DNA from 3 places in the Sporosarcina sp. SG10008 genome. Region 3 is predicted to be linked to each of the others. Evidence: riboswitches for the same ligand, from Rfam matches in the RefSeq annotation. Region 3 holds a riboswitch; each other region holds the start of a gene.
The links. A riboswitch is a leader RNA that binds a small molecule or an ion and turns the genes downstream of it on or off. The one in region 3 is predicted to bind S-adenosylmethionine.
Positions count from the first base shown of each region.

Region 1: another riboswitch for S-adenosylmethionine. It lies ahead of metA (homoserine O-succinyltransferase); the one in region 3 lies ahead of ACGLYD_RS01920 (methionine ABC transporter ATP-binding protein).
Region 2: another riboswitch for S-adenosylmethionine. It lies ahead of ACGLYD_RS03910 (methionine ABC transporter ATP-binding protein); the one in region 3 lies ahead of ACGLYD_RS01920 (methionine ABC transporter ATP-binding protein).

Region 1 is NZ_CP172607.1:684,445-694,637, reverse strand. It holds gene ACGLYD_RS03505 (PepSY domain-containing protein) at 1-107, opposite strand, end outside; gene ACGLYD_RS03500 (hypothetical protein) at 288-1,046, opposite strand; gene metA (homoserine O-succinyltransferase) at 1,890-2,798, opposite strand; SAM riboswitch class I at 2,901-3,007, opposite strand; gene ACGLYD_RS03490 (hypothetical protein) at 3,191-3,370, shown strand; gene ACGLYD_RS03485 (SgcJ/EcaC family oxidoreductase) at 3,440-3,895, opposite strand; gene ACGLYD_RS03480 (protein phosphatase 2C domain-containing protein) at 3,922-4,719, opposite strand; gene ACGLYD_RS03475 (NUDIX hydrolase) at 4,716-5,471, opposite strand; gene ACGLYD_RS03470 (hypothetical protein) at 5,501-5,866, opposite strand; gene ACGLYD_RS03465 (SIMPL domain-containing protein) at 5,958-6,608, opposite strand; gene ACGLYD_RS03460 (DUF2785 domain-containing protein) at 6,750-7,571, opposite strand; gene ACGLYD_RS03455 (ASCH domain-containing protein) at 7,624-8,076, opposite strand; gene dnaN (DNA polymerase III subunit beta) at 8,161-9,291, opposite strand; gene ACGLYD_RS03445 (nucleotidyltransferase family protein) at 9,302-9,880, opposite strand; gene ACGLYD_RS03440 (DUF2087 domain-containing protein) at 10,016-10,193, opposite strand, start outside.
Region 2 is NZ_CP172607.1:774,733-784,925, forward strand. It holds gene ACGLYD_RS03895 (uracil-DNA glycosylase) at 1-386, opposite strand, end outside; gene ACGLYD_RS03900 (GNAT family N-acetyltransferase) at 752-1,603, shown strand; gene ACGLYD_RS03905 (pyridoxal phosphate-dependent aminotransferase) at 1,897-3,066, opposite strand; SAM riboswitch class I at 3,568-3,678, shown strand; gene ACGLYD_RS03910 (methionine ABC transporter ATP-binding protein) at 3,784-4,797, shown strand; gene ACGLYD_RS03915 (methionine ABC transporter permease) at 4,787-5,458, shown strand; gene ACGLYD_RS03920 (MetQ/NlpA family ABC transporter substrate-binding protein) at 5,476-6,288, shown strand; gene pepF (oligoendopeptidase F) at 6,456-8,288, opposite strand; gene ACGLYD_RS03930 (hypothetical protein) at 8,399-8,704, opposite strand; gene ACGLYD_RS03935 (hypothetical protein) at 8,836-9,159, shown strand; gene ACGLYD_RS03940 (hypothetical protein) at 9,198-9,290, shown strand; gene ACGLYD_RS03945 (hypothetical protein) at 9,423-9,866, opposite strand; gene ACGLYD_RS03950 (AAA family ATPase) at 9,991-10,193, shown strand, end outside.
Region 3 is NZ_CP172607.1:368,081-378,273, forward strand. It holds gene ACGLYD_RS01875 (thioredoxin family protein) at 1-112, opposite strand, end outside; gene ACGLYD_RS01880 (3-hydroxyacyl-CoA dehydrogenase/enoyl-CoA hydratase family protein) at 328-2,712, shown strand; gene ACGLYD_RS01885 (acetyl-CoA C-acetyltransferase) at 2,745-3,920, shown strand; gene ACGLYD_RS01890 (acyl-CoA dehydrogenase family protein) at 4,199-5,986, shown strand; gene ACGLYD_RS01895 (hypothetical protein) at 6,028-6,162, opposite strand; gene ACGLYD_RS01900 (arsenate reductase family protein) at 6,688-7,047, shown strand; gene gcvH (glycine cleavage system protein GcvH) at 7,123-7,506, shown strand; gene ACGLYD_RS01910 (toprim domain-containing protein) at 7,581-7,922, shown strand; gene ACGLYD_RS01915 (thioredoxin family protein) at 7,937-8,236, shown strand; SAM riboswitch class I at 8,291-8,396, shown strand; gene ACGLYD_RS01920 (methionine ABC transporter ATP-binding protein) at 8,621-9,646, shown strand; gene ACGLYD_RS01925 (methionine ABC transporter permease) at 9,639-10,193, shown strand, end outside.

The sequences.
Region 1 (10,193 bases), 320 kb from region 3:
TCTAATGCAATGGCCATCGCCTGATTTATTGTAATCCTCCGGTATTGTGGGTTCTGATAATGTTCATGCCAATGTTGGTTTTGATTTTGTCGATTCCGATTCGTCACCCAATCTCCTCCAATTCGATTATCCCGTTGTCCTTAACATTCTATTCAAGGATGGCTAATATGTGCTGAATCCCTAAGCCCATAACTGAAAAGACAATTAAGCAGTTCCTAGGTATATGATTTGTACTTGAGGCTTGCTTAATTGTAATGATGTTTTCCATCATTAAATAGCCATACCTTTCAATCAACGTTCTCCTCTTTTTCTTCCTGCTTTTGGCTCAACATAAAACGTGCCGAAACTGGATCCGATCTGGTCAATAATTTGGATAGATACGAAGACGTCATGCTGTAACTACCTTCTATTTTCTCTGATAAAAAGTTGGTTCGCTCGTATAGGACTGAGCGTAGATAATCCAGTTGCCTTATCACTTTCCCTAGCAATCCTTCTTGGTTGTCCAGCCTGCTGATCACGTCTTTTTGTATATCTTCTTGTTTCAATAGTTGCTCTGACAACAACTTTTGATAATCTAATTGTTCATTCATTTTGACTACAATTTCCTCATTTGCAGAAGTCAGCATTTCTATACTATTGACAATTTCTTCATTTGACTGGCTGACCTCATTCACTTTCCCGATGAATTCTCGATTCATTATTCGCTCATGTATCAACGTACGTTGTAACATTTCGTTTTTAGTTTCTACTTTTTTTAAAGACTTCATAACATCTTTTCCAAACTTTTCATGTCGGAAATCACTTTCCTTGATTTCATTCAAACGATTATGGATTGATTTCAATTGATTGGATTGTGTGTTTTTCTGTTGCTTTAGTAAGGTTTCCATGATATTGAACTGTTCACCAACCGAATGAGACGCTTCCCTATGTTCCTTCATCCATTCCGCTATCGGATCTATTTTATAGTGTTCTTGGTTCCTCCCTAAAACGTCTGCATTATTTTTAAAAACATCCGGGTGCCCATTTTTGTTAATAAACAACCCCATCTCACTTACCCCCTCGTCGTATTAGCTTATGCAATTCACGACAAAAGGGTCATTGAGTCACGTCTGATGATTAACCACTTTCTTTAAAAAAGCACCTATACGCCAGGAATCTAGAGTTTTTTGCAAAATAGTAAGCAGTCATTTTCTGGTTTGGTTAATTGCAGACCTGTTGATTAACCAAAACTAACCAGTGAATAACATAATTACCTTCCGGGCGCTACTTGTATAGTTGCATTTTTGGATTGCTTCGGATTGAATGACTTCTATATCAATAAGCGGGATGTCTGGATGCAAAAGTACTTGTAGTGCTTATGCTTTTTTTGATAAAAGAATAGCTGACATCCAAGTCGGAGAAAAGCCGCCAAAGATGCAATTTTGGCGGCTGAAGCTTTCTATATGGTTTTTTCTTTTTTTAGTAAAGAAGTGGCACTTGCTATAAGGTATCACATGATTAGATGTATAATCTTTGCTAAAAGTAAGAAAGGATCGCATTGTACATCGTCCAAGAGTGCCCGAAATTGCATCTTCGGGCACTTACACCCTTCATAGAATGTCATCTATTCTATTCTTCCAAAACAACTGCATTTTCCACTTGAATAGTGTAGGAACGCGACAGGCAACTATTCGCAATAGTATTACTAAAAAGAGTGTGGCTAGAAGTGACGGAGTCACTTCTAGCCACACTCGGACCCCTCAGTAAATCTGTCATGAATAGTTAGTCGAAAGCGGGCCGAAAATAATGCAGTGAAAATGAAGGTCATCAAGCCCTACTCACCAGTGTTTTATGCAAATAAATGGTTAATCTACAGACGTGGTTTAATTGATACATTTGTCATTAACTAGTTATTCCCATTCATAAGGTGTTTCTTGATACACATAATAATTTAGCCAGTTGGAGAAGAGTAGATGCGTATGGGAACGCCATGTATTCAACGGCTCTTTGCTTGGATCATCATTCGGAAAATAATTTTCCGGGATATCAATACCAACTCCTTTTTGCAAATCACGTGCATATTCCTCCGCCAACGTATCCGCATCGTATTCCAAATGACCTGTGATCATAATATGTTTGTTATCTTTAGAAATGACGATGAATGCCCCTGCTTCCTCTGATTTGGCAAGCAAGTGTAGACGGGGATCATTTTTTATTTCCTCTGTTGAAACGGATGTATAACGTGAATGTGGCGCTTTAAATTCGTCATTAAAGCCACGTGCAAGGTTAATCGTTGGGTCGGATAGTCGATGCGTAAAAACGCCTGAGCATTTTTTCGGCAATTCAAATTTCCGGATTCCATAATGATGATAGAGTGCTGCTTGGGCACCCCAACAAATATGTAAAACAGAGGTTACATTTTCTTTTGACCATTCCATAATCTCCGTTATTTCTTTCCAGTAATTAACGTCTTCAAATTCTAAATGCTCAATCGGGGCACCCGTAATAATCAGTCCATCGAAACGACGATGTTTCACATGTTCAAATGTTGTATAAAATGCGTTTAAATGCGTTTTACTAACGTTTTTAGAATCATGAGTTGCTGTGTTCAAAAATGTAACATTTACTTGTAGTGGTGTATTCCCTAATAGACGTAGCAGTTGCAACTCTGTTCTTTCTTTTTCAGGCATTAAGTTTAAAATGGCGATGTTCATAGGACGTATATCTTGGGACGTTGCGCGTTCTTCATCCATCACAAATATTTTTTCCTTCTTCAATAGTTCTCCTGCTGGTAATTGTTTCGGTACATTAATCGGCATGTGTCGTCTCTCCCTTTTCACTTTGGTTTGAATCAAATGATTCAATATAAAAAACCCTCTTTTCTATAAGACAAGAAAAGAGGGTTTAATTTGGGCACTCTGTTCTTATCTCTCAAGAAAAAATCTTGTTGGAGGTAGCACCTTCCTGACTAAGTCAGAGGTTGCTGAAGCTTCACAGGGCCATATCCCTCAGCTTCTCTTGATAAGAATATTCAATTATTTACTATTATACTATTAAAACTACTATTGTAAACCGTCTTTTTTGACGATAATAATCAAAACAAACATTTTTATTTTAATTTCCACATTAATTCAGCATGAAAACTGCTGAATAATATTTCTTTAGAAAGCCATATTAACGTGGCACTGAAAAAATGAAAGGAGTTGTTACTATGGGAAGAGATGACAATAAAACTGGCGGAAATAATGCACGGTCTTTACCACAAACGCCGAAAAACCAAAAAATAAAACCGGGCGACATGAATGAAGAAATAGCCCGCGAGTTTGCTGAACTCCGTTCCCTGAAACCAAAACGCGAACGAATGAACTCAAATGAAAAGAAGAGAAAATGATTACCTTTGTCATGAACAGTAACTAAAACACTCCCCGCACTGGTATTATCTTGGTGCGGGGCACTTTTTTCAGCCTACATCAGATACTCGCTTCAATTCTTTGGTCATCCGCTCGACCAAGTCAGATCTTCCGTGAAATTGGGCCGGTGTATTTTGGAAAAGTTTTATTTTCCATCCATCCTTTTCTTTTACTGCAATCAGTGTTTGATGAGCATTCAAATTTGGGTCAAGTTCTGTTCCGCCCGGAGGTATCATCCCGACGATTGCACGCAACATCGCAACTTCAGCACTCAGAAAGTACACATCTTTAACGACATTGATAAATGGAGGTGTTGGATGATCTGCAAATATCGGTTCTAAATGTGCAAAAATAGTATTTCGCCCAATTTCTTGACTTCCGTCAAATCCAATCAATTCGCCTTGCTCTGTAAATTGATCAGCCATGCTCTTAGCATCGCGATTATTCCATGCAAGAATTAAGTTATAATAAAGGGTTTTGATTTCAATTAATTCAGATGCTTCCATATCTAATTCCTCCCGTCATTTTTCCTTCATCCGAGATAATCGCTCGGGATGCTACCTTCCTTTTCTACTTCCACATTCCATGCGATAATTGTCGTACTGTCTCGTACATTTTGTCTTTCGATTTCCATCAATAACTGCGAAATCCCTTTATCAAGTTCTTTTTCATTCAGCACGGCAACGAGATCTGACGGATCCAAAAAAGGTTCCCCCGGGCATTCCACTAAACCATCAGTCGTCAAAAAAATAAGATTGTTCCCTTTTCTCATTTCCCTTGTCCCTGACGTGTAGCATGGTACTGCTTGCTCAAACGTATTCACTTGACCAATCCATTCAAAGAATTGCCTTTGGTTAAGTTGAAACTGATTTAGGGCAATTAATTCCGAATGGAACAGATATACTAAACAATCTCCAACCGAAAACCACCAAACGTAATTAGCTTTCCTGACAACGATAAGACAAGCCGTTTCTCCCATGGCACATCTGCATTCATTCAAAAATTGTTCAGATTGAAAAATTTCAAGTAACTTCATTTCCAAACGTTTAAATCGTGGAGGACCTTTCATATCTAAAATCTCTACCAATTTTTCTTTATGCTGCCCGAGTGTTTGTACAACAAGTTCCGCACTTTCAGCACTTTTATGTGCATCCAAAATAGCCGCTAATTCCCAATCCTCATTTTGCCAAATAACGCAGCCATCTTCATTCTTGGTTTGTCCCGCTGAAGAATTACCTCCAAATCTACCAACCGCTACACGATTAATCCATCGTACATCTCGTTCATCGACAAAGTCCTTTTCACTTCCAACCCAAGTAAGATTATTCATGAGCGCTCAATCAATCTATACGGTCTCACTTCATAACTTTCATAAACAATCGTATCGCTATTTCGAGCATCATCCACACTAGATGCAAATTGCGGGCGTTTTATCCAGTCTCCTACTTGCTCTTTATCAAAGTCAACAAATTGTACGTCAATCGTTTCAGGAGGTTGTGCAGCTGGTACGCCTGACATCGCTCTTCCACGAAAAACCATACAGATGACGCCTAACGTGATATCTTGATAAACTCCTGTCATATCACCAATTTCTGCGTGGATACCTGTTTCTTCTAGTACTTCCCGTTTAACCGCCTCTTTCAAGGTTTCACCAAGCTCAAGTCGCCCACCCGGCATTTCATATGTATCATTTCGGTGATTGTTCCGTACAAGTAATACATGTCCTTCCTCATTGACAATGTAGCCATTTACAACAATAATTTGTCTAGATTGTCCATAATTCCCCGTCGAAGTGAAAAAGTCTTCATTTGATGAAATAAATAATGGAGCTAATGATTTCCGATAATTTTGCGCTTCAGCATGCATTTCCGATGCCCGAATGCTAGCGTCCACTGTCTCATAATGAGCCCTATTATCGTATGCCCACATTGCCATTATCTCCGTCCGTTCTTCATTGACCCACCGTCCAACCAGCTGCGCTCCATGCGTCAGCTGATTCGGAAGCAAATAGGTGTGGAAAAAGTGGGTAAACGTTTCGTACATCGCTGGTTCAACCTTGTACGTTTTTCTGCGATACAACATTCAATTATTCCCCCCGTACAAATTAATTTTCAGCGAGCCCTTTTTAATAACCAAAATAGGCCAAGTGTAAAAACAGCAACTAGTGTTAAAGTAAATTTGAGGTCAATGATTGGTTTGAACTTCACCTTCTCCGCATCTATCTCGTAAACACCCAAAGGTCTGACGGAGATATGTCCCCCGCCCCCTTCTCCTTGGGCACCTAAAGAGTTTCCTGTTTCACTAGAATAGCCGCCTCCCCCGCCAACAATATAATTAATCTTTGCTACCGGAAGGACTTTTTTGTTTTCAAAATTAATCGGTTCACCATAAATCAACGATGCGTCTTGTTGCCGTGAAAACTTGTCAAATATCCGCGCAATAGGTGATAGGTAATTAGAAGATTTTTTAATTCCCATGTTTTCCCCACTCCCTTAATTTTTAGTTGTGATTCGGTTAGCTGTCGTTTTTTCAACGTAAAATAGTATCCATCTATTTTACGCTGATATTTCAATACCGAAATTGCACTTTAACCGTGGCGTTAATCGAAATCTGCCCCTGTTCAATCGGTGTGGAGCTAGTCATTTCTCTCGCAGCAAATGTTCGATATGCGATGGGTTCTGCTCTTAATTCTTCAACAATTTTAATTGGATGTGGATCAAGTTGCAGTTGCATTGTCTCAGCAATTGTTTGCGCCTTGGCTAATGCGTTTTTAAGTGCAAGGCTCAATGCTTTTTGATAGTCCAATTGTTCATTTTCAACCTTGAACTGGATATTTGATACCCTGTTTGCCCCGTTTTGGACCGCCACGTCTATTATATTTCCAACTTGATCAATATCTGTAATTTTTACTGTAATCGCATTCGTAACTTCATATCCTCTAAATACTTGTTCGCCTTCGATATAGTTGTATTGGGGAACTATAGTGTACGAAATCGTTTGTATATTCTCCCTGTCAATCCCCATTTTCAATAACGAATCGATGACTTGATTCATCTCATAAGCATTTTCCTTTTGTGCATGGTTCAGTTGTTTGTTTTCAGTACTGACTTCCAACTGGATTTGAGCAATATCCGGTGCTAGTTTAAGACTCCCAATTCCTGTAACAGTCATAACCCGCGGTTGTCGGCAGGTCATTTGTTGGGCATAAGGATAATACATATGTCTCCACCTTTCCTGAGCATCATTACGCTACCTTAGATAGTATGCTGATTGTCTCGAAAAGATATTTACATTAGCACTTAACGTAAAACTGGACAACAGATTACTCGAGTACCACTGCAGTATCTGAAGACTATTTGACTAATTTAGATACATCCACATCCACTTTTCGAGTACTTTAAAAACGTCGCTGTTCACTTTCTTGCCGATTCCCTTCGAACTCAAAATTACAAAGACTGTTTTCCAAAAGTTCTTTACCGTTCTTTGTACGTGATAGGCGTCAAGTGATCCTTTATTTTCAAGCATTTCAGTTTCTACCAGTCCGGCCAGTTCTTCAATCCATACTTGTATAACCTGCTCAGCATCTTGATGCTTTATTAATGAAGCTAGTATTATAGCTAAGCGTTCTTCCTCTTCATCCAAATAATCAACTTGCCTTAACAAGGAATATTGAACTGCATGAAGAATTCGACTGATATCCTCTTTTTTCAGTAGAGGATGTTTTGCCAATGCATCCAATGCATCTGCGCCATGTGCGATGGCATGCGCCCATCCATTCCCCTGGATAAAACCTCGAGTGTCTTTTTCTTCCCTCATATAGCGTATAACTTTGTTCACTGTATACTGAACAAGATCTGGATTTACTATTTGTTTCTCAATGTCATATTCAATAACTGCAGCAATGACGAGTGCAGAAAAAGAACGTGTAAATACTGAATCAGTTCCAGACTCGCCAATCCCGTAAAATAGATAGTCTTCCTGTAATACCGTCTCAAGTAGATTCTGAATTTCTTCTGAATTTAATTGATTGGAAGCTATTACTTTTCCAAAACTTCGATAGATTAACTCGTCACGCAAAAAACCATCTGGATTTCCAATTTGCGTCAACATCTCTTGCCTAACTTCCTTCGATAGCTCTAGTATCTTATCTCCTAAATAACTTTCTAAAGTTGTTGCTAACATCACTATTCCCCCTAAACGATCATTTATCGTTGCCTTGTGTAAGGCAATTTGTCTATCCTAAGTTATTATCTTTTACATCAATTAGCGTAAATCGTTCGCAAACAAGGAGCATGTCCTCAGTGAACTCAAGTCCAACTTCTCGTAATTCACTCGTAAAGAATCTCACATGAGCCAATTTCCAATCTTCATATGACCCTTCCCCTTCAGCAAGCGCAAACTCTTCCGATACTTCATTCATCGGTACAAGCGATACTGCAATGGTCTTAATGATTGCCACTGGTTTTTCGTCGCTATTTAAAATAATGCTGTACTCATCTATTCTGGGTAATGGCTCGTTCTCCAGTTCATAAATTACATGACCTGAACATGTCGCTGTCTTTTCCCCATCAATTACAAGCTGTGCAAGCTCATCTGGCAAACTTCCAAACATCCATGCGTTGACAGAAGTAGGTTTCTCTTCGTTCTTCCAAAATTCGTCCCAATAAGTTTGTGCTGCTAAATTCATCTTGAAATCCCCTTTCGCTACTAAAAATTATAAATCTCCTATATGCCCAAGCTCTCCTCCCTAGATCGAGAGAACTTATTCATTTCAATAAGACCGTACTGGTGAAATTAGATGGAGGCAAGTGGAATCATTTTGCGGTTGAATGACAATCGGTTTCATCAAGCCATCAAAACGTATCGTGACATTTTCTTCTGGTATCCTTTTTAGTGCGTCAAGTACAAAACGACCATCAAATGACATTTGGATATCGTTCTGTCCTTCGATATGTATAATTTTTTGAAGCTCTTCAATCATCCCGACTTCTGTAGAATTGGAAGATATTTTGATAGTAGCATCATCCACAATCTCCAATTGGATGTTATTGTGTTTCCATTCAGTCGAAAATACACAAGCCCGATCCATTCCTTCTATTAATACTTGAGTATTCATGGTTATCAATGCCTTTGATTCAGTTGGCACCAAAGATCCAGTGTTAGGATAGACACCCTCAATTAACCTTGAATAAAGTGAACTCATAGCGGTCCCAAACACAATGAAATTATTCGTATAAGAAATCTCTACGATTGACGAATCCGCCTCTTTAAGACGCGTCAGTTCTGACAAACTTGTACTCGGAACTACAAATGATTCTGTTGTTTTAGATTCTATAGTCACTTCTCTACGTGCTAATCTATGTGAATCTGTTGCTGTACAAACGAGTTTGTTTTCTTCAAACTCCATCTTCACTCCAGTTAGTACCGGTTTAGCCTCACTTTTTGAAACCGCAAATGCAGTTTGCTTTATAGCCTCCGTTAATTTCCCAAACGGTATTTCAATTTTAGTATTGCGATCCATCTCCGGAAGTTTTGGATAGTCATTCGCATTGAATCCATTTAGTTTTGTTTCAATATCCCCCGATTTTATCGTGATTGAATCATTGCGTCCTAATTTAATACAAATATCATTGGGGAGTTTTTTCACAATTCCGTTCAAATATTTCGATAAAACAACTACACTTCCAAATTCTTTGATATCCACGACCTTTTCTCCACTTTTTAGTAAAGGGATAGTTCTTTCAATAAAAATATCCGAATTGCTACCCGTAAGCTTAAGACCATACTCGTTGGCTTCTATTTTTATTCCAGAGAGTATTGGAATAACGCTTTTTGATGAAATAATTTTATTTATATCAGAAACTGCAGTCGTAAATGAAGCGTAGCTTACTGTAAATTCCATAAAAGCCCTCCTAGTCACTGTCCAAACTTATAATCTCAAGCTTGTTCCATACAACTTGCCAATTCTTTTTCTTAATCCTTTCTTCATAAATCTTCATCCGTTCTTTCTTATCACAAAAATAAGGGGTCGGTTTTACTCTCAAATTTACAACATCTTCTATACCATGAGTCGCTGTTAATATGACATTGTTTCCTTCATCCAATTTCACCCCCAAAGCTGTTGCCGTTTCAGGAAACCTTGAGATCGCATCAACAGACGAAGTATAGGGGATGACATTATTTACACTATGCATTCTTGCCTGATTTTTGACCGACCAAGGGATAGCTGGTAGAAGTCTTTTCAACACTTCCTCGTATTCCTTTTCCACACTTTTCCCACTATTTGTTCGATCATAATAGATGACATCAATATCTGGAATCGTCGTCCTTACATTGAAACCGTGCTGCACATCCCAAATTTTAGATCGAACAAATCCGGCGCAGATCCACCAATCAGGCAAATTCAATGATTTGGCGCATTTCAATAGGTCCATCATCCACTTATCCTCTTGAATTAAAACAACAATTTCTCTTTCAGTTGTAATGACCATAAACTACTCCTCTTTCATTCACACTGCTCACATACTCGTACAAAAAAACTGGATTAAATCTTCATGCTCACCAAAAACCTTTTCAATGAATAAATTTACATCTTCCGTCTTACATTTCTATGTATCTGCATATGATTAGACTTCAATCCAATACTCCTTGCCATCAACACTTCGAGTCATGAAACGATAATCTATCAGAAATCTTCTTACCGTGGCAAAATCAGGATAAATCGTCGCCAATAGGTCATTTATTTCTTTTTCCAAATACATTCTATCTACTTCAAATTGCTTAATTATTTCTTGGGCAATAATG
Region 2 (10,193 bases), 410 kb from region 3:
TAGGCGACCGCTGTTTGGAATCCACGTATATCGTGCCAACTACTCCGCATTGACTTCACTTCGGCTTCAGGATTTTGAAAAAAAGACTGAACGGCTACATTTCCTAAACAAAGAATGAGAGTAGGCTTTTTTTCTGTAAGCTGCTGTTCTAAATGCCTCATACAAATTTGACGTACTAATTCTTTGTCGTATGCTCGAACGGGCTTCCTTTTTAGTATAAAAGTGACATACAGATCATCTATTTTCAAGCCAGCTTCATTTGCAACTTCTTGTAGCGTTTGCCGCGTTCCACAAACAAATGACTCGCCTTCACGATCTTCACGTGCTCCGGGATTGTCAAGAATAATCATAATCGGGGCCGCTGGATTACCTTCACCCCATACCATCCGTGTCCCTTGTTCATAAAGGCCGCATTCCTGGCAATTTACAAGGTGATCAGGGGTTGGCTCCTCCAATAACATTTTTGGACAGAAGACAGGCATTATTTTCAGCTCACTTTGACGTTTATTTGCAAAAAAAAAGAGGAAGCGCCTGTAACAGAAGAACGCAGCCTTAGTACACCACAACCTGTGGCAACATTCTAGGCCCATTTGCAGATTATCCCCAGGGAAGCTTTATAATTTCCAGTGCAATAAGGAGAGCTTTCCACTAACCAATGGATTTCAATCAGAGTCACAGCATATAGGTTAAATGTGGTAGAATTGTTATAATATTTCGATGTTTATTATTTTTATGTGAATGGGGTGTGGGGATGGAGTTTAGACGTTATCAAGATGTGCAAAAATTTGCATTGAAAGCTGAACCTGTTTTAGGTAAAAGGGAAGATGTATACAGTCTTTTTTTCGGTGTATTGCAGGCAATTAAAGCTGGCCGATACGAGAAGCCGTTTATGGCGACGATTGAAGAGGAGGGGCAGGTGCTAGCCTTATTTCAAATGACCTATCCACATCCGTTAAACCTAATTTTTACGGATGAAAGCCGTTTGGAAGAATGTATGGATTTGTTAATAAGAAACCTATTGGAACTTAAAATTGAAATTAGTTCCATCATAGGTTTAAAACCGTGGGCATTCCTCTTCAGTAAGAAATGGGAAGTGAAAACAAGTGTGTATCCTCAATTGATGATGGACCAGGGATTGTATCGATTAGATAATATAGATGAAACACTTGAACACAGTCCAGGCTCTTGGCGTTTGGCAAATACGGATGATTGTTCACTCATTGAGATGTGGTTCAACTTGTTTGAGGAAGATGCAGGACTTCCGCTAACAGCAGTGGAAGATGTGAAAAGTCGAGTTGCATCATTTGTAGCCGAACAGGAAGTATTTTTGTGGGAGGATAATGGCAAAGTAGTTTCCATGATGAAAAAAGCCCGACCGACAAATCATGGCGTAACTGTCTCCCTTGTATTTACACCAAAGGAAGAGCGAAAGAAAGGCTACGCGCGGACGATGGTAGCAGCTGGAACAAAGGAACTTCTAAAAAAATATGATTTTTGTGTGCTTTACACTGATTTGATGAATCCGACAGCAAATAAAATCTACCAAGAGATCGGCTACAAGAGAATTGCAGATTCTATACAGATTGGATTTAGCTTGAAATGAAAAAGGTGTGATCTTTATAGGAAATCTGAATCACATAGTTGATCGAAATTTATATGAAAATATCTGATATGGGAAAAATTAATTCCGAAACTAGAAGATAAATATGACACAAACAATCACAATAACTAGCTGGAAAGTACAGAGAAGAAGGCGTGGCTGGATCCATCATGTGATAAGTCCAAATGATATTCGCTCTTTTCAATGTTTCTAACGAACTAAGAATATTTCATGTCAAAAAAGCCAAGAATAGAAAACTCCTGGCTTTTTTGATATGAAATTCAAATTAAATTATTTTATCGTGAAAAAATATCGAGTTTTTCAATTCGTGCAACTGCTTCTTTTAAACGGTCTTCACTTTCCAATAAGCCAACACGTATATACCCTTCACCATACCTTCCAAAAGCATGGCCCGGTGCTACGGCAATGTCTGCTTTGTCTAATAGTAACTTGGTGAATGATTCGCTTGTATATCCTTCTGGTACAGGTAACCAAGCGAAGAAAGATGCAGCGGGCGCGATGACATCCCAACCGATTCGTTTACATTCGGAAATTAAGACATTCCGGCGGCTTTCGTAAAGTGAAACGAGCTCATCCACACAATCCTGGCTTCCCGATAATGCCTCTGTTGCTGCGCGCTGAATTGCTGGGAATATATCTATGAATAAATGATCCTGCAATAAGCTGATTGCTTCGATAATATCGGCATTACCGATGGCAAAACCGACCCGCCATCCCGCCATATTATACGTTTTTGACAATGTGTACATTTCAATTCCAACTTCTTTTGCACCTTCTGCTTGCAGGAAACTGACAGGTTTCGCACCGTCAAAACCGATTCCACCATAGGCAAAGTCATGCAAAATTGCAATATCATTGTCTTTTGCCAAAGCAATCGTTTCTTCGAAAAATGGAAGTGTGGCTGTTGCGCTTGTTGGGTTATTTGGATAGTTCAAATACATTAATTTTGCTTGCTTCTTTTGTTCATCGGAAAGAGCAGAGTAATCAGGTAAAAAATCGTTTTCTGCAAGTAATGGCATTAAATCGTATTTAATATTGGCTAAGCTTACACTCGATAAATAATCGGGATATCCCGGATCCGGCAATAAAAGTAATTCATCTTCGTTCATAATCGCGAGGGGTAACTCGACCAATCCAGGTTTTGTTCCAAATAGAATCGCTACCTCTGTTTTAGGATCAATATGAACATCGTATTCTCGTTTATAAAAGTCAGCAACAGCCTGTTTTAATTCGGCAGTCCCTCTGAAAGGGGAGTATCCATGTGTTGTTGGATCTTCGACTGCTTCTTGGAGTGCTTTTATAATATGTGGAGGTGTCGGTTGATCGGGATTTCCACGCCCCAAGTTAATAACGTCGCGTCCTTCAGAAAGTGCTTCTTGTACGTTTCGAACAAGTGATGCGAAAAAGTGCGGTGGTAGGTTCTTGAGTCGATTTGATAGTGCCATGTAATAACCTCTCTTCTATGTAATCCAATCTTTAGTGTAAAAGAGTAAGATAGTATAAGTTTTTCACTTGGAGCAGTGTCTAGACTCCAGCGCTTGTCGGGTCTACCAAGGCGCTTGCGCTTTTCTTATTGTCTAGCTCCAGGCGCCAGCCGCTCTGAGGCCCAAAGGATGTGGGTCACCTAGCCATTGCCGCAGGACGCGGCGTACTTAGGCTAGGTTCCTTGAAAGCAATCCAGCTATGTGGCAAAGAGCGCCACGTCGTGCCTGCAAGGATGCAGGTATGCAGTCGTTGCGACAGGACGTCGCGCTCTTAGACTGCCTTCCCCTGGATTGACTTATGCCTGTCGCGTCTAGACGGCGCCTTCCGCTTTTCTTATTGTCAGTATACATGGAATGAAATGAAAATGATAATAAATTGTTATATATCAGAACATATTATGTTGACAATCTTATTGGAACATACTAATATGAAACTTATCAATCAAAATAATTACATAATGGTACTTATCAAGAGAGACTGAGGGATAGGCCCGATGACGTCCAGCAACCCCTTGCGTAATGTAAGGAAGGTGCTAACTCCTACAGAGTGAATTTCATTCTGAAAGATGAGCTGAAACCTTTTTATTTTCGGTGCTTCTTTCATATATGAGAGAAGCATTTTTATATGGTCAGACATCTGAGATTTCGTACTTCTATTTATAGAAAGAGGAGAATTGCATGATTCAAATTCAAAACGTATCAAAAGTATACAAAACAAAAGAGAGAATCGTGACTGGTGTTGATAATGTCTCACTCGACATTAACACAGGAGAAATTTTCGGAATCGTAGGTTACTCAGGTGCAGGGAAGAGTTCTCTTATCCGTTGTCTAAATTTGTTGGAAAAACCAACGAGCGGAACGATCTTAGTAGATGGATTAAATTTGATGAAGTTACGGGGGAATAATCTCCGTCAGGCACGTCTGAAAATAGGAATGATTTTTCAACACTTTTATTTAATCAGCCAAAAGACAGTATATGAAAATATAGCATTTGCTTTACGGGCAGCCAAAACGCCTGCCAATAAAATAAACGCTCGGGTAACGGACTTACTAGAAATGGTTGGCCTCTCTGATAAACGGGATGTTTATCCTGCGCAGCTGAGTGGTGGCCAGAAGCAGCGGGTAGGTATTGCCCGAGCACTAGCGAATAATCCTTCAGTGTTACTGTGTGATGAAGCAACATCTGCATTAGATCCAAATACGACGCTATCTATTTTAAGGCTGTTGAAGAAAATAAATAAAGAATTACAGATTACAATCGTTCTAATAACACACGAGATGAATGTCGTGAAAGAAATTTGTGATCGCATGGCAATTATGCAAGATGGAAAAGTGATTGAAGAAGGACAAGTATATGATATATTTTCAGATCCTCAAGAAGAATTAACGAAAGAATTTATTAGTAGTGTTGTGTCATTTGATGTGCCGTCAATGATTTTGAGCAAGTGCACGGGCAAACTGGTCAAAGTCATGTTTAAAGGTGATGTCGCAGGCGATGGAATTATCTCAGATACTGTGCAGCAATTTACTATACAAGGTAATTTCCTACACGGCTCCATTGAATATATTCAAGAAAGGCCACTCGGTACTTTCCTGATGGAACTAAAAGGCGAGGATGACGAAATAGAAAAGGCAATTGCCTATATGTCATCACGAGCTGCTCAAGTGGAGGTAATTGACAATGGGAATTGATTTACAACACGTTATAGAGTTAATGCCTGATATTACAAAAGCATTTGGGGAAACACTTTATATGATAAGTATTTCTCTCGTTATCGCACTTGTTATTGGGCTTCCGCTAGGGATTTTGCTGTTCACTACCGATAAAGGCTTATTTTTAGAAAATCGGGCATTGAACTCAGTTATTGGCTTTATCGTCAATATGGTCCGTTCTGTGCCGTTTATTATTTTACTCGTCGCGTTAATCCCTTTAACGATTTTAATAGTAGGTACTCCGATTGGCCCTGGGGCTGCTAGTGTTTCATTATCTGCGGCAGCAATCCCTTTTTTCGCAAGAATTGTGGAGACTTCACTAAGAGAGATTGATAAAGGTGTTATCGAAGCTGCAATCGCTGTTGGTGCAACTCCGTGGATGATTATCAAAGATGTACTATTGCCTGAAGCAAAAACAAGTATTATTCAAGGCGTGACACTTACAGTAATTAGTTTAGTCGCCTATTCAGCAATGGCTGGTGTTGTTGGTGGTGGCGGAATCGGGGATTTAGCAATTCGATTCGGCTACTATCGTTACGACAATACAATAATGGTAGTGACCGTGGTGATATTAATACTATTTGTACAAGTAATTCAGTTTGCAGGAGATCGGATTTCAAAAGTAATTGATAAACGATGATGGGGAGAGAGAAAATTATGAAAAAGTTTCTATTAGTTGTATTAGTACTTGTAGTTGGAACCGCACTAGCTGCTTGTGGTGGCAAAGAAAAAGCTTCGGATGACAAATCTGTGAAAATTGGTGCAACCGCTGGACCATATAGTGATATGTTGAAAAAGGCGATTATTCCTGGACTTGAAGAAAAGGGATATAAAGTTGAACTAATTGAGTTTAGTGATTATATTCAGCCGAACAATGCACTGGCAAGTGGCGATATTGATGCAAACCTGTTCCAAAACACGACTTATTTAGAAAATGTCGTTAAAGAAACGGAAGCTGAATTATCACCACTTATTATCGTACCAACAGCTCCAATGGGCATTTATTCGAATAAATTCAAGACAATTGAAGCTATTGAGGATGGAGCAAAAGTTACCATTCCAAACGATCCTGTTAATGGAGCCCGCGCCCTTTTAGTGTTACAGGATGAAGGTCTAATTGAATTAGATCCAAATGCAGAAGTGCTAAAAGTATCTGAAAAAGATGTAACAATGAATAAGAAGAACTTGGTGTTTCAGCCAATCGAAGCGGGTCAGCTTCCACGTTCAGTTGACGGTACTGATTTAGCGGCAGTTCCTGGAAACTTTGCCTTGGCTGCAAGTATGAATTTATTAGATGCGCTAGCACTAGAGGACATGCTTGATATATACAGAAACGTAGTTGCTGTAAAAACGGAAAACATTGATAAGCAATTTGCTAAAGATATTATTGAAATAGTAGAATCAGCAGAATTTGAAAAAGTAATTGATTCAGATTTTGAAGGCTTTGGTAAACCAGAGTGGATGAAGTAAAATCTAATTAACAACGTCAAAAAGCTGACGAGACCATTACGGTTTCGTCAGCTTTTTTGTTCTTCCTGCCTAGGAAATTATAAAATCTTGTACAGTGGATAACCTGCGAAAGCTGATATTTCACGTCTAGACTCAAGCGCCTCTGAACAGGCATTTGCGCTTTTGTTTTATTGTGAAACGTTAGCCGTTTCGTTTGCCTCAATTTCTTCCGTCAACACAACTAGCTGATCAATCAAATCACCGATATAAGCGATTGTGTCACGCAATGGTTTTTCTGTTGTAATATCGACACCTGCCATTTTTGACAGTTCAGCAGGGGATTTTGTACCACCAGCTTTCAATACTTCGAGCCATTCATCGACAGCAGGCTGACCTTCTTCAAGGACACGTTTAGATACTTGAGTGGAGATTGTGAGTCCAGCACTGTATGTGTATGGATACAAGCCCATGTAGTAGTGTGGCTGACGCATCCATGTAAGTTCCGCGCCTTCATTAATCTCCACATCATCTCCCCAGAACTCTTCAAGCACGCCGCGTTTCAAGTTGTTCAATACACCGGCGTTGACACTTCCGCCTGCGTCAATGCGTTCATAGACTTTTCGTTGGTAGGCAGCTTCTAGTAAGTGCGTTACAAAGTTATGGTAGTACGTGCGTGCAACGATTGATGAAATAACCCAACGCTTGAATTTCGGATCATTTGAGTTTTCTAATAGGTGGTTAGCCACGAGCATTTCATTCATCGTCGAAGGTGCTTCGATGAAATATAGTGATGGGCGTGCATTGAATACGTTTTGCTCTCGATTTGCATTGTAGAAATGACCCGCATGCCCTAATTCATGAGCTAAGACGAATACATCATTCATACTACCTGTCCATGAAATAAGGATATATGGATGGTTGCCATAAGGGCTGGAACAGAATGCTCCTGTTGATTTACCTTTGTTTTGAGCGAAATCAATCCATCGTTCTTTGTATGAACGATCCACCATCTCCATGTAATCAGTACCCATTATAGCAAGGGCATCATCAATATATTTCTTCGATTCATCTACGGTGATTTTTGGTTCGTATGTTGGATCAAGCGAGATTTTCAAGTCGGCAAACGTCATTTTATCAAGTCCATGGACTTTTTGCAGAAGTTTCGCGTACTTCCGCATGTGAGGTGCAAGTTCTTTTGTGATTAAATCAATTTGACGGTCATACATGGACTTATCGACTTCTTGGGTGAACAATAAGTAATCGAAAATCGAATTATACCCTCTTAGGTCAGCTGTTGTTTTTTCCGTTTGTAAATGCATGTCATATGTTTTTGCAGTTGTATGTTGATAGTCTTTTAACTTAGCTGAGAATGCATCGAATGCAGCACGGCGTTTGGCGGTATCCGTTTCGCCCTCCCAGTCACCTTCGAAGGACACATAGCTTAACGGATAACTTTTCCCGTCGACTTCGAAATCATCAAATGCCATATCCACCATTTTTGTCGTGTTATACAAGCCATATGGCCCGGCGAATGTGGAAGAGAAGGCAGCTAAAGTTTTCTCAACTTCAGGATGCAATTGGTACTCTTTTTTGCGAATCAATTTCTCCAAGTAATTTTTAAAATCACCTGACTGTTTCATTGCATCTTCCAAAACATCAATGGGTAATTCAGAAAGTTGACTGTTGACGAATGATAGTTTGCTGTTTATTTTTGCGGCAGTGGAACCAAACTTGCTTGAGCGCATTTGTGCTTCGTCATCCGTTTGGTCTGTACTTGATGACAAACTCGTATACGTGCCAACAGGAACCACTTTTTCATAAACAGCCGCAAAGCCTTCCAATGCCTCTATTACTGATTTAGCATCTTTAATGTTGCCATTGAATTTTTCGGCAAATGCATCGACTTCTTTTACCAAGTCAATTATCGCAGCATCATATTCCTCTTCTGTTTTGAAAAGGTCTTGCAGATTCCATGTTTCTTCTGTCTTTACTTCTGAACGCAGCGGCATACTCTTTACCAATCTAATCTCTCCCTTTTATTACGGATGTCGAACTAAATAATAGTATATAGTAGAATAGGGTAAAAGTAAAAAAACAAATCCCTTTTTTGACAACTTTCAGATAGTATGTGTTATTTTTGCTTTTTTGAAAGACGTTCGATTTCATCTGTTAGGATAAAAGCAAGATCATCATTGCCGAAAAGTTGTAGGACATCCAGCATTGTTTCGTTATCAATGTCGATTTCTTCTTCAAATTTAGCTTCCTCAACTATTTTCTTCATCGTCTCATTTTCTTGTTGGTCTGGGTATGCACGGCTATATAATTCATGCGGGTTCACTTCATTATTAGCACACCATTGTACAAACAACCGAATCATTAGCTGCTCATCTTGTTGATATTTTTGAATGACTTGTTCATCGATGCTTTTAAATTCCATGTTAGTTAGCTCCTTTAAAATACTCTTCCCATAAGTATATACGAAATGTGAAACTTCTAAGGGATAAAGACGTAAGTATAAATATGGAACAACAAATTAGTTGAGAGTATCAGTCTATATATGTTGAAATAATGAAACCAATTGATTTCGCTATGGAGTTAGGTGCCTTCGTTTCTTTTGTTCACTATATAGTTCATTTCAAGAATGGGGTGCAAGGAAAAGTGAAAGAACTAATTATCGTTGGTATTGTGTTAATTATTGCAGTGTGGCTGGGAGAGCGATTTCTAAAAAGAAAGCTGCATATAACAAAGAAGACAAATACAATGGACGATCGCGCAAAAAGTCTTCAATTTTTCGCGTTGGCAATCCTGATGATTGGTTTTGTTATTGGTTCTATCATTGGCTCCGTTACTCTAGCTACAAAGTATGAAAATTTTAACTTTGTTTATTTTTAGGACCTTATCTGATTTTAGTATCTATGGTAAGAGGATTTATGGATTGGAAATTCAATAAACCTTCAAAACAATGGATTCTACAAATCTATACCATATTTCTTTTGTTCATATTAATGATAGCTATTTTTTGATTGATCAACTTAAATAAACGCATAAGAAAAGCGCTTGAGTCTAAACAATGCTCAAGGAGAAAACTTATATTTTATTGTCTTTTTAAAAAGGACAAGAATAGAATGACTATCTTGCCCCCTGTATTGGATAGGTTAAATTTTATTGCTGATGAGAAAATGAACAATCCAATCAACATCTAGTGGACCGTCAACTACTTCGTAATAGAGTGAAGAGTTTTGGATGATTAGATCTTCATTTACAATAATGCTAAAGTTGTCTCCATTACTATCTGTTAAATTAATAATGAACTGATTGATATCATCAACCTTATTAATTTTTTCAGGTTTTAATTTTCGGACATGATAATCTTGAAGGAATTCAAGTAAGCTTTCAATTTCAGATTCATCACTTATATTCCAAATTTTGGGGGAGGAACCTGAAAGGGATGGTTCCGAAAAGGTCATTACACTAAACTGAGATTCCGTGGTGCCAAGAACCTTCGTAACCTCTTTCTTGTCGTAGCCTAGGAAAAGTTGAGTCATTGCATATGTGCCTATAATCATAATGCCAATCGATAATAGTGCTCTTATTTTCATGTTCTATTCCTCCTGTAATTCATTTCTTTAGTATACGCGGATGAAGATGTACGGGATCATGCTTGTACATTAATAATCTATGCAGAATCACACGGGGAAATTAGTAGAAAGGGGTTATAATCAAATGTTTTTGAAAAAAATAACGCTTCTTCATAAAGAGTCACTTTCAAAGGAGGAGTATCCATTTTCTATACCCTCAATTCAGTCGCTAACGGAGTTGGATTTAACGAATAGTGTTACATTTTTTGTTGGGGAAAATGGTTCAGGGAAATCGACATTACTTGAGGGAGTTGCGGATTTATGCGGGTTTAATTCGGCGGGTGGCGG
Region 3 (10,193 bases):
ACATATCCATACGTCTGCAGTCAGGGCACCATCCTGCCTGGAATTTTACAAGTGCTTTAGAATCGCCGGCAATAATTTCATTAAATTGTTCAACTGTTGTAATTGGTTTCATAATATATATTGACCTCCTTTATATGGACAGTGTACAACGTAATCACTTTAGTCGGGTAATGATATGTTTCAGATAGGAAGTTGAAAAAATTTAGATTTAAATATTGCGAAAACTAGCAATATGTTCTACACTGAGAGATATAGAAACGGTTTCTATTTTTTTTGCCCATTAAATGAATGAGTGTTCATTCAAACGAAAAAAGGGAGGCTTCGCAAGTGACTTATCAAATTAAAAAAGCGGCAGTTTTAGGTTCAGGCGTTATGGGTTCGGGTATTGCAGCTCATCTCGCTAATATAGGAATTCCAGTTTTACTTTTGGATATCGTTCCTGGAAAGTTAACTGAAGAGGAAGCTACAAAAGGGCTTACGCTTGAAGATGGCATCGTACGAAATAAAATTGCGGCAGGTGCTTTGCAGAAATTAGTGAAACAAAAACCTGCACCCCTAACGAAGAAAAGTAATCTGTCCCTTATTGAAGCAGGGAATTTCGAAGATGATCTGGATAAATTAAAAGATGTTGACTGGATTATTGAAGTGATTGTTGAAAATCTTGATGTTAAAAAAGGTTTGTATGAAAAAATAGATGCAGTTCGTAAACCAGGTACAATCATCACTTCAAATACATCGGGTATTAGTGTTGAAGCGATGGCGGCAGGACGTTCGGAAGATTTCCAAAAACATTTCATGGGCACACATTTTTTCAATCCACCGCGTTACTTGAAATTACTTGAGATTATTCCAGCGAGCACAACGGCTCCGGAAGTTATAGAGTTTATGACCCGTTTTGGTGAAGATACGCTTGGTAAGGGAGTTGTCATTGCAAAAGATACGCCGAACTTCATCGCGAACCGAATCGGTACATATGGCCTTCTTATCACATTACGCGAGATGGAGAAACGCGGCTATTCGATTGGAGAAGTTGACTCGGTGACGGGTACCTTGATTGGCCGTCCGACATCGGCAACATTCCGTACGCTTGACGTTGTTGGACTAGATACGTTCATGCATGTGGCGAAAAACGTTTACGACAAGACGGAAGGCGAAGAGCAAAAAGTGTTTGAATTGCCGCCATTCATGAAGAAAATGATTGATAATGGCTGGATTGGTGCCAAGGCAAAACAAGGATTTTATCTGAAAAAAGGTAAAGAGATTCTTGAACTAGATACAGAGACATTTGAATATAGTCTAGCTAAAAAATTGAAAACACCTTCTATTGAAATGGCTAAACAACAAAAAGGACTTGCTAATAGAGTGAAAACGCTCGTCTATGCGGATGATCGCACTGGTGAAATCTTGTGGAATATCCTGTCACCAACATTGCTTTATTCTGCAGAACTAAACGGTGAAATTGCAGATGATATCGTTGCAATCGACAATGCCATGAAATGGGGCTTCGGATGGCAGCAAGGACCATTTGAAATCTGGGATGCAATCGGCGTAGCAAAATCTGTTGAGAAGATGAAAGATGAAGGCGGGAAAGTTCCAGCATTCGTTCAAAGTTTGCTCGACAAAGGCTATGAAACTTTCTATAAAGAAGAAGACAATGAACTTTACTTCTTCGATGGAGAAGATTACAAGCTTGTTCCTGTTAATGAAAAAGTAATTGACTTGAAGCGCTATAAGCAAAAACATGGCGTTATCAAAAAGAATTCAGGTGCTAGTTTAATCGACCTTGGCGATGGAGTGGCACTTCTTGAATTCCATTCACAATCGAATTCAATTGGTCCTGACATCATTCAAATGATCAACTTCGCCGTTGATGAAGTTGAGAAAAATTTCAAAGGGCTTGTCATTGGAAATCAAGGCAAAAATTTCTGTGTAGGTGCAAACCTTGGAATGATTCTAATGGAAGCGCAGGATGACAATATCTTTGAACTTGATTTCACTGTTCGCTCATTCCAAAACGCCATGATGAAAATCAAGTATTCCTCAAAACCTGTTGTTGCAGCGCCATTTGCAATGACGCTTGGGGGAGGGACTGAGGTTTGTCTACCGGCAGCTCATATTCAAGCTTCAATGGAAACGTATATGGGACTTGTTGAAGTCGGCGTTGGTTTGATACCGGGTGGTGGCGGAAACGTAGGACTTTATACGAAACATTTAAAAGGATTGCCAAAGGGCGTTCACATTGACTATCAATTTGTTGCCAATAAAGTTTTCGAATCAATCGCGACTGCAAAAGTGTCTACTTCAGGAGACGAAGCACGTGAAAATAACTTCCTCGATTTCGCAGATGGTATTAGTGTCAATGCAGATCACTTAATCTATGATGCGAAACAGGCAGCTATTGCATTGTTTGACATGGGTTATAAAGCACCTAAACGTGAGAAATTCCCTGTTACAGGTGATTCGGGTTATGCAACGATGCTTCTCGGGGCAGAGGGCATGTTCCTATCTGGCTTTATCAGCGAGCATGATCTGAAAATCGCGAAGAAGCTGGCGTTTGTTTTATCCGGCGGAAAAGTACCATACGGAACACTTGTTGACGAACAATATATGTTGGACCTTGAACGTGAAGCGTTCCTTAGCCTTGTGGCGGAACCAAAATCACAACAGCGTATGCAACACATGCTCGTAAAAGGTAAACCGTTACGTAACTGATTTAAAGTGCATAGCAAAGAGGAGGAAATTCAATGCGTGAAGCAGTACTAGTAGCCGGTGCACGGACACCGGTGGGAAAAGCGGGTAGAGGTTCTCTTGTAACCGTACGCCCGGATGACTTAGGGGCACTTGTAATTAAAGAAACGTTGAAACGTGCTGGGGGCTATGATGGCCCAATTGATGACTTAATTATTGGTTGTGCGATGCCTGAAGCTGAACAAGGGATGAACGTTGCGCGAAATATTGGTGCACTTGCAGGTCTTCCTGATACGACGCCTGCAATTACGGTAAACCGATTCTGTTCATCAGGTCTTCAATCAATTGCTTATGCAGCTGAACGCATCATGCTCGGTCACTCGCAAGCAATTATTGCAGGCGGCGTCGAGTCAATGAGTATGGTACCGATGATGGGGAATACAATCCGACCGAATGCTCACTTAGCAGAAACGGCTCCACAATATTATATGGGAATGGGTCACACTGCTGAGCAAGTTGCAGTAAAATACGGTATCACGCGTGAAGAACAGGATGAATTTGCTGTGCTGTCTCACAAAAAAGCAGGTGCAGCGATTGCAGCTGGAAAATTCGATGATGAAATCGTGCCAGTCGAAGTCGTAAAGCGTTCTGTAGATGATAACGGAAAATATAGTGAGAAGAATTTCACATTTAAAATGGACGAAGGAGTCCGTCACGGAACAAGCGTAGAGGGATTAGCGAAATTGCGTCCGGCATTCTCCGTAACAGGTACTGTTACGGCAGGTAACTCGTCACAAACATCAGACGGAGCAGGCGCAGTACTTGTGATGGACCGCGAAGTGGCAGAAGCGCAAGGCTTGAAGCCAATCGCGAAATTCCTGTCATTTGCTGTAGGCGGCGTGCCACCTGAAGTGATGGGAATCGGCCCAATTGTAGCCATTCCAAAAGCACTTAAAATTGCAGGGCTTTCTATTGAGGATATCGATGTATGGGAGTTAAACGAAGCGTTCGCGTCTCAGTCACTTCAAGTTATCCGTCATCTAGGCCTTGATATAGATAAGGTGAATTTCAACGGCGGAGCAATCTCCCTCGGGCATCCACTCGGAGCAACAGGATCTATCTTAACAATTCGTATGATGAGTGAATTAAAACGTCAAGGTAAACAGTTCGGAGTCGTTACAATGTGTATCGGCGGCGGAATGGGCGCAGCCGGCGTGTTTGAGCTTTTGTAAACACTATATATTCGGCACCACTTATTTAGAATTAACTAGGTGATATACCTCACCAGTATAACGAACAATTCTAGCGAAGGAGCGACAAGTGTGAGCCGAAGCAATCAGACCGACAATGCTCTTCTGGCGGGCTTATTGCGTGAGGCCATCACCAAGCGACAAAGCGGTGTAGGAAGAACATTCTATTTATTAAGTGCTGACTATCTAGTAAACAAACCAGTGAATTTTATATTAATAGTGGACATATAAACCGTTAAGATTAAAAGGAGGAAACAACATTGACTGAATTAAAAACAAACGAACTGATTAAAGGTGGAGCTTTTCTAACGGAAGACATTGAAGCAAACCGTGTATTTACGCCTGAAGATTTTACTGATGAACAGAAAATGATTGCGAAAACAGCAGAAGACTACGTGAAAAATGAAGTTCAACCTGTTGTCGAAAATCTTGAAAACCATGAATTCGAGCACTCTGTAAGACTACTGAAAACTGCGGGGGATCTTGGACTTCTAGGAGCGGATGTACCAGAAGAATATGGTGGTCTTGGACTCGACAAAATTGCGTCTGCACTTATCTCTGAAAAGATGTCCGTAGCAGGCGGATTCTCGATTACTCATGGCGCACACGTTGGTATCGGAACCCTACCAATCGTACTTTTCGGAAATGAAGAACAAAAGAAAAAGTACTTGCCAAACTCTGTATCAGGTGACAAAATCTCTGCATATGCACTAACTGAGCCAGGCTCTGGTTCTGATGCATTGGGTGCGAAAACAAATGCGAAATTGAATGCTGCTGGAACACACTACATCTTAAATGGTGAAAAACAGTGGATTACGAACGCAGGATTTGCAGATATTTTTGTTGTTTACGCGAAAATCGATGGCGATAAGTTCTCTGCTTTTATTGTTGAAAAAGAATTCCCAGGTGTATCTGTCGGAGCCGAAGAGAAAAAGATGGGTATCAAATCTTCATCTACTCGTACGCTAATCTTACAAGACGCAGTAGTACCAGTTGAAAATTTGCTAGGTGAAATCGGTCGCGGACATATTATTGCATTTAATATCTTGAATATCGGTCGCTACAAATTAGGAGTCGGCACAATGGGCGGATCTAAACGTGCGCTTGAGCTTGCAATTACTTATACAAATCAACGTCAACAGTTCAAAACACCAATTTCTTCATTCAACTTGACGAAACAAAAACTATCAACAATGGCATCTAAACTGTATGCGGCTGAAAGCTTGATTTACCGTACAGTTGGTTACTTTGAAGAGCGTCAAAGCCAGTTGAGTCTTGAAGAGCAAAAAGATGGTAAAGCAATTGCGGCAGCAATCGCAGAATACGCAATCGAATGTTCTATCAATAAAGTCGTGGGATCTGAGGTATTGGATTACATCGTTGACGAAGCAGTTCAGCTTCACGGCGGATACGGCTTCATGCAAGAATATGAAGTAGAGCGCATTTATCGTGATTCACGCATCAATCGTATTTTTGAAGGGACGAATGAAATCAACCGTCTGCTAGTACCAGGTACATTCCTGAAAAAAGCAATGAAGGGCGAATTGCCATTGCTTCAACAGGCGCAAGCACTTCAAGAAGAACTTCTTATGATGATGCCTGAAGAAATCGGTGACGAAGCACTTGCACAAGAAAAAGCACTTGTGAAAAATGCTAAGAAAATCGGTTTGCTTGCTGCTGGTCTTGCTGCACAACGTTTTGGCACGAAGCTTGAAGCAGAGCAAGAGGTACTTGTAAATATTGCAGATATCGCTAATAATGTTTTTGCGATGGAGTCTGCACTTCTACGTACAGAAAAAGCAATTGCACGCAGCGGAGAAGAAAAAGCGCAACAGAAAATCCTTTACACACAAATCTTCTGCCAAGAAGCATTTGAAGAGATTGAAAGAGATGCAAAAGAAACACTTCTTGCGGCTGTCGATGGTGATAATCAACGCATGATGATTTCAGCGCTGCGTAAATTGACTCGCTCGAATCCGTATAATATCATCGCTAAAAAACGCGAAGCTTCAGTTAAGCTAATCGAAGCGGAGAAGTATATCGTATAACACGTATGTAGATTAAAATTACCTTGATCACACACTGGGCGTTACGTGTATTGCTTTTTTTGTATCGCTTTGAATTGAACAATTTCAATACCATTATCGAGATGTATTGATAAGTAGGGATGCGACTCTGTCGCATCCCTACTTATTCTTTCGGTAATCGCATGGTTTTTGTTCATTTGCCGCTCTCCAAAGACATTGATACAAGAAGTGCCGAAGCTTTTTTGGACGAAAGAATGGCTAGCTTCTCACCTAAAGATAAGCGGTCAAAGATATAATTTTGACCGCTCAATCCTTCTCTATAGTATCTCCATATTTATTTTAAGGAAGTGTCAATTTCCTATAAGGCATCACATAATCTTTGCAAAAGTAAGCAAAGAACGCAATGTACAACGTGCGAGAGTGCCCGAAATTGCATCTTCGGGCACTTACAATCTCTATAGAAAGTCATCTTTTCTATTCTTTCAAAGCACCTGCCCCACGGTAATAATATCGTAATTAATTCGCCGAAAGCGGGCCGAAAATAGTAAAGGGTTATAGCGGTTTACAAACCCTACTCGCTATCGTATTATGCAAGTCAATAATTAATCAACAGACGTGATTGTTTAATGAAGTAAAATTGACGATCTCACTTTGACGTCCAGGTAGCAATAGGCGCCCAGGTGTTTTTTCTGTTATAATGGCGAAAATGGAGGCGTTGCGGTATGGGATTAGTTTATTACGGTTATCCAAAGTGCGGGACATGCAGGAAAGCAAAAAAATGGCTTGAGACGAACAACTTGGACTTTCAGGAAGTGAACATAGCGGAAGCTCCTCCTTCAGTAGAAGAACTTGGCAAAATGATTGCGGCATCGGATTTGGAGTTGAAAAAGTTTTTCAACGTTAGTGGGACGAAATATAGAGAGCTAAACTTGAAAGACAAATTGCTCACAATGACAGATGAAGAGAAAATTAGCTTGCTGTCATCTGACGGTATGTTGATTAAGAGACCAATTGTCTTCGGTGATGGTAAGGTGACTGTCGGATTCAAGGAAGAAGAGTTCGACAAAGTATGGACTAACTGATTTCCTATCTTGTCTTTATTCGAGAAATATGACAGAATTGAAGAGAATGAAACTATTTATTTGGAGGGATACGGAATGAGCACACCAAAAGATCTGCGTTATTCTGAAGAGCATGAATGGGTAAAAGACGAAGGTGGTAACTACCGCATCGGTATTACTCACTTTGCACAATCTGAACTAGGCGATATCGTATTCGTTGAACTTCCATCTGTCGGAGATGACATCAAAGCGGACGAGCCTTTCGGAAGCGTTGAATCTGTTAAGACAGTATCAGAACTTTATGCACCAATCAGCGGAAAAGTAATTGAAGTGAATGAAGGACTTGAAGACAGCCCTGAATTTGTCAATGAATCACCGTATGAAAATGCATGGATGATCGTTGTTGAACCTTCAAATGTTTCTGAACTGGATGAACTTATGTCAGCTGAAGCGTATGAAAAAATGACTGTCGGAGAATAACTAAGACAAGGCGCCGGTACTTTTTCGGCGTTTTTTGCATCTTTATATAAAAAAGAGCGAAGGAGGGGCCTCTTGTGTCGGATGAAAGAGTAATTATCGTCGAGGGCGGTTCGGATAAGAAACGTTTGGCACGAATACTTGTTGAGCCTGTCGAAATTATTTGTACGAACGGCACAGTAAGTCCTTATCGGCTTGAAGAATTGCTTGCACCTTACGAAGAACATGAACTATTTGTCTTCGTTGATGCGGATGAAGATGGAGAAAAGACCCGTGTTTTATTCAAAAGAGAGTTCCCGGCAGCAATCCATTTGTACACAGAAAAGGTTTATCGGGAAGTGGAGACGACCCCATACAAAGTGTTGGCTACAATACTACAAGGTGCGGATTTTAAAATCAGACCGGAATTTCTAATTTAAAGGATGTAGAATTAATGGAAACTTGGACACGCGAACAATGGGAGATGGCTTTGAAAGAGTCTTCAGTGGCAGCGTTTTATTTATATACACCAATGTGTGGAACTTGTGCAGTCGCATCTAAAATGATGGGAGTTATTACCGTCATGAGACCGGGAATACCAATCGGGAAAGCAGATTTGAATTACGTACAAAATATTGCAATTGACTATGAAATCGAAAGCGTTCCTTGCCTTCTTATACAAAAGGATGGCGTTTTAACCCATAAAATTTATGCATTTCAATCAGTACCGTATCTACTTGAAGAAATAGATTGACAATAGATATGGAACTTTGATATACTTCGTCTTAACATTCAATTGAATAGGTCACTCTTATTAAGAGAGGTGGAGGGATAGTGCCCTGCGAAGCCCGGCAACCGTCACGTAAGTGAAATGGTGCCAAGTCACACAAAGCATACGCTTTGAAAGATGAGAGATTGGACAACGTTTATTTTCGATAACGTCAAGCCTTTCTGCCCGTCTGCAGGAAGGCTTTTTTGTATTGAAAAGCGGAAGGCGCCGCTCAGCCCCGACAGGCACAAGTCAGATTGCGAAGGGGGCGTACCTAAGCCACCACAGCGAACTGCCTTGTGACCCGAGGGGGTGGCGCCTGAAGCTAGACAAAATTAGTAACAAAACAATTTTTCTGAGGTGAAAAAAATGATTTATTTAACGGATATAAATAAACGATACGGTGAAGGGCCAGGCAGTATTTCAGCAGTCGAAAATGTATCGCTTGAAATTACTGACGGTGAGATTTTTGGAGTCATCGGCTATAGTGGGGCAGGAAAAAGTACGTTGATTCGACTACTGAACGGTCTTGAAATGCCAACGTCAGGTAGCGTTAAAATAGGAAGTCTAGAAATATCAGCAATTAAAGGGAAAGAGCTAAGGGAAGCACGACAAAAAGTGAGTATGATTTTCCAACACTTTAACTTACTGTGGTCTAGAACAGTGAAGGAGAATATCGCTTTCCCTCTTGAAATCGCGGGTGTACGAAAAGCCGAGCGTGATAAGAAAGTGGCGGAACTGATTGAATTAGTTGGTTTGGCTGGTCGTGAAAATGCATATCCATCCGAATTGTCTGGAGGTCAGAAACAGCGCGTAGGGATTGCTCGTGCGCTTGCAAACGACCCTGAAGTCCTTCTTTGTGACGAAGCGACTTCAGCCCTTGATCCAGAAACAACGGATTCAATACTAGACCTTCTAACAGGAATTAATGAACGACTTGGACTGACAATTGTGCTTATCACACATGAAATGCACGTTATCCGGAAAATTTGCCACAGAGTTGCAGTTATGGAGGCAGGGAAAGTTGTTGAGTTGGGAGATGTCCTGGATGTGTTCCAATCACCGAAGGAACCGATCACAAAGCGGTTTGTCTCTCAAGTGACGGAACCCGTGGAGGCGAAGCAGGCAATGGCGCATATTAAGGAAGAATTTCCTGCCGGCACGCTTATCAAGCTTGTATTTGTAGGGGAGCGGACAGAACAACCTGTGCTCGCAAGTCTTATTCGGAAATTCACTGTCGATGTGAATATCGTGCAGGGAAACATATCCCATACACATGGCGGGGCATACGGCACACTGATACTTCAGCTGCTTGGAGATTCCTCAATCATTGAGGAAGCAATTCAATACCTCAATGAAAATGATGTTCAGACGGAGGTGATCGGTAATGATTGAAAACCTTTTTCCGAATGTCGACTGGACTAAAATGTGGGAAGCAACAGTGGAAACACTCTATATGACTGCGGTTTCTACATTGTTCACTTTAGTTATTGGGTTAGGACTTGGAATTTTACTCTTCCTATCTAGTCCCGGTCAACTTTGGTCGAATAAGTTGGTCAATATTATATCAGGAGCATTCGTCAATATTTTTAGATCCATTCCGTTTATCATATTAATCATTTTACTTATTCCGTTTACGAAATTTCTTCTTGGTACAATCCGCGGACCGGATGCAGCGATGCCGGCACTTATTATTGGGGCGGCTCCGTTTTATGCAAGAATGGTGTTGATTGCATTACAGGAAATTGATAAAGGTGTAATTGAAGCTTCGAAGTCAATGGGAGCGAAAACGAGAACGATTATTTTTAAAGTTCTTATACCGGAATCGATGCCTGCACTTATTTCAGGAATTACTGTAACAGCGATTGCACTCGTCGGGTACACTGCTATGGCTGGGATTATCGGAGCAGGTGGACTTGGGACTCTTGCATACTTAGATGGA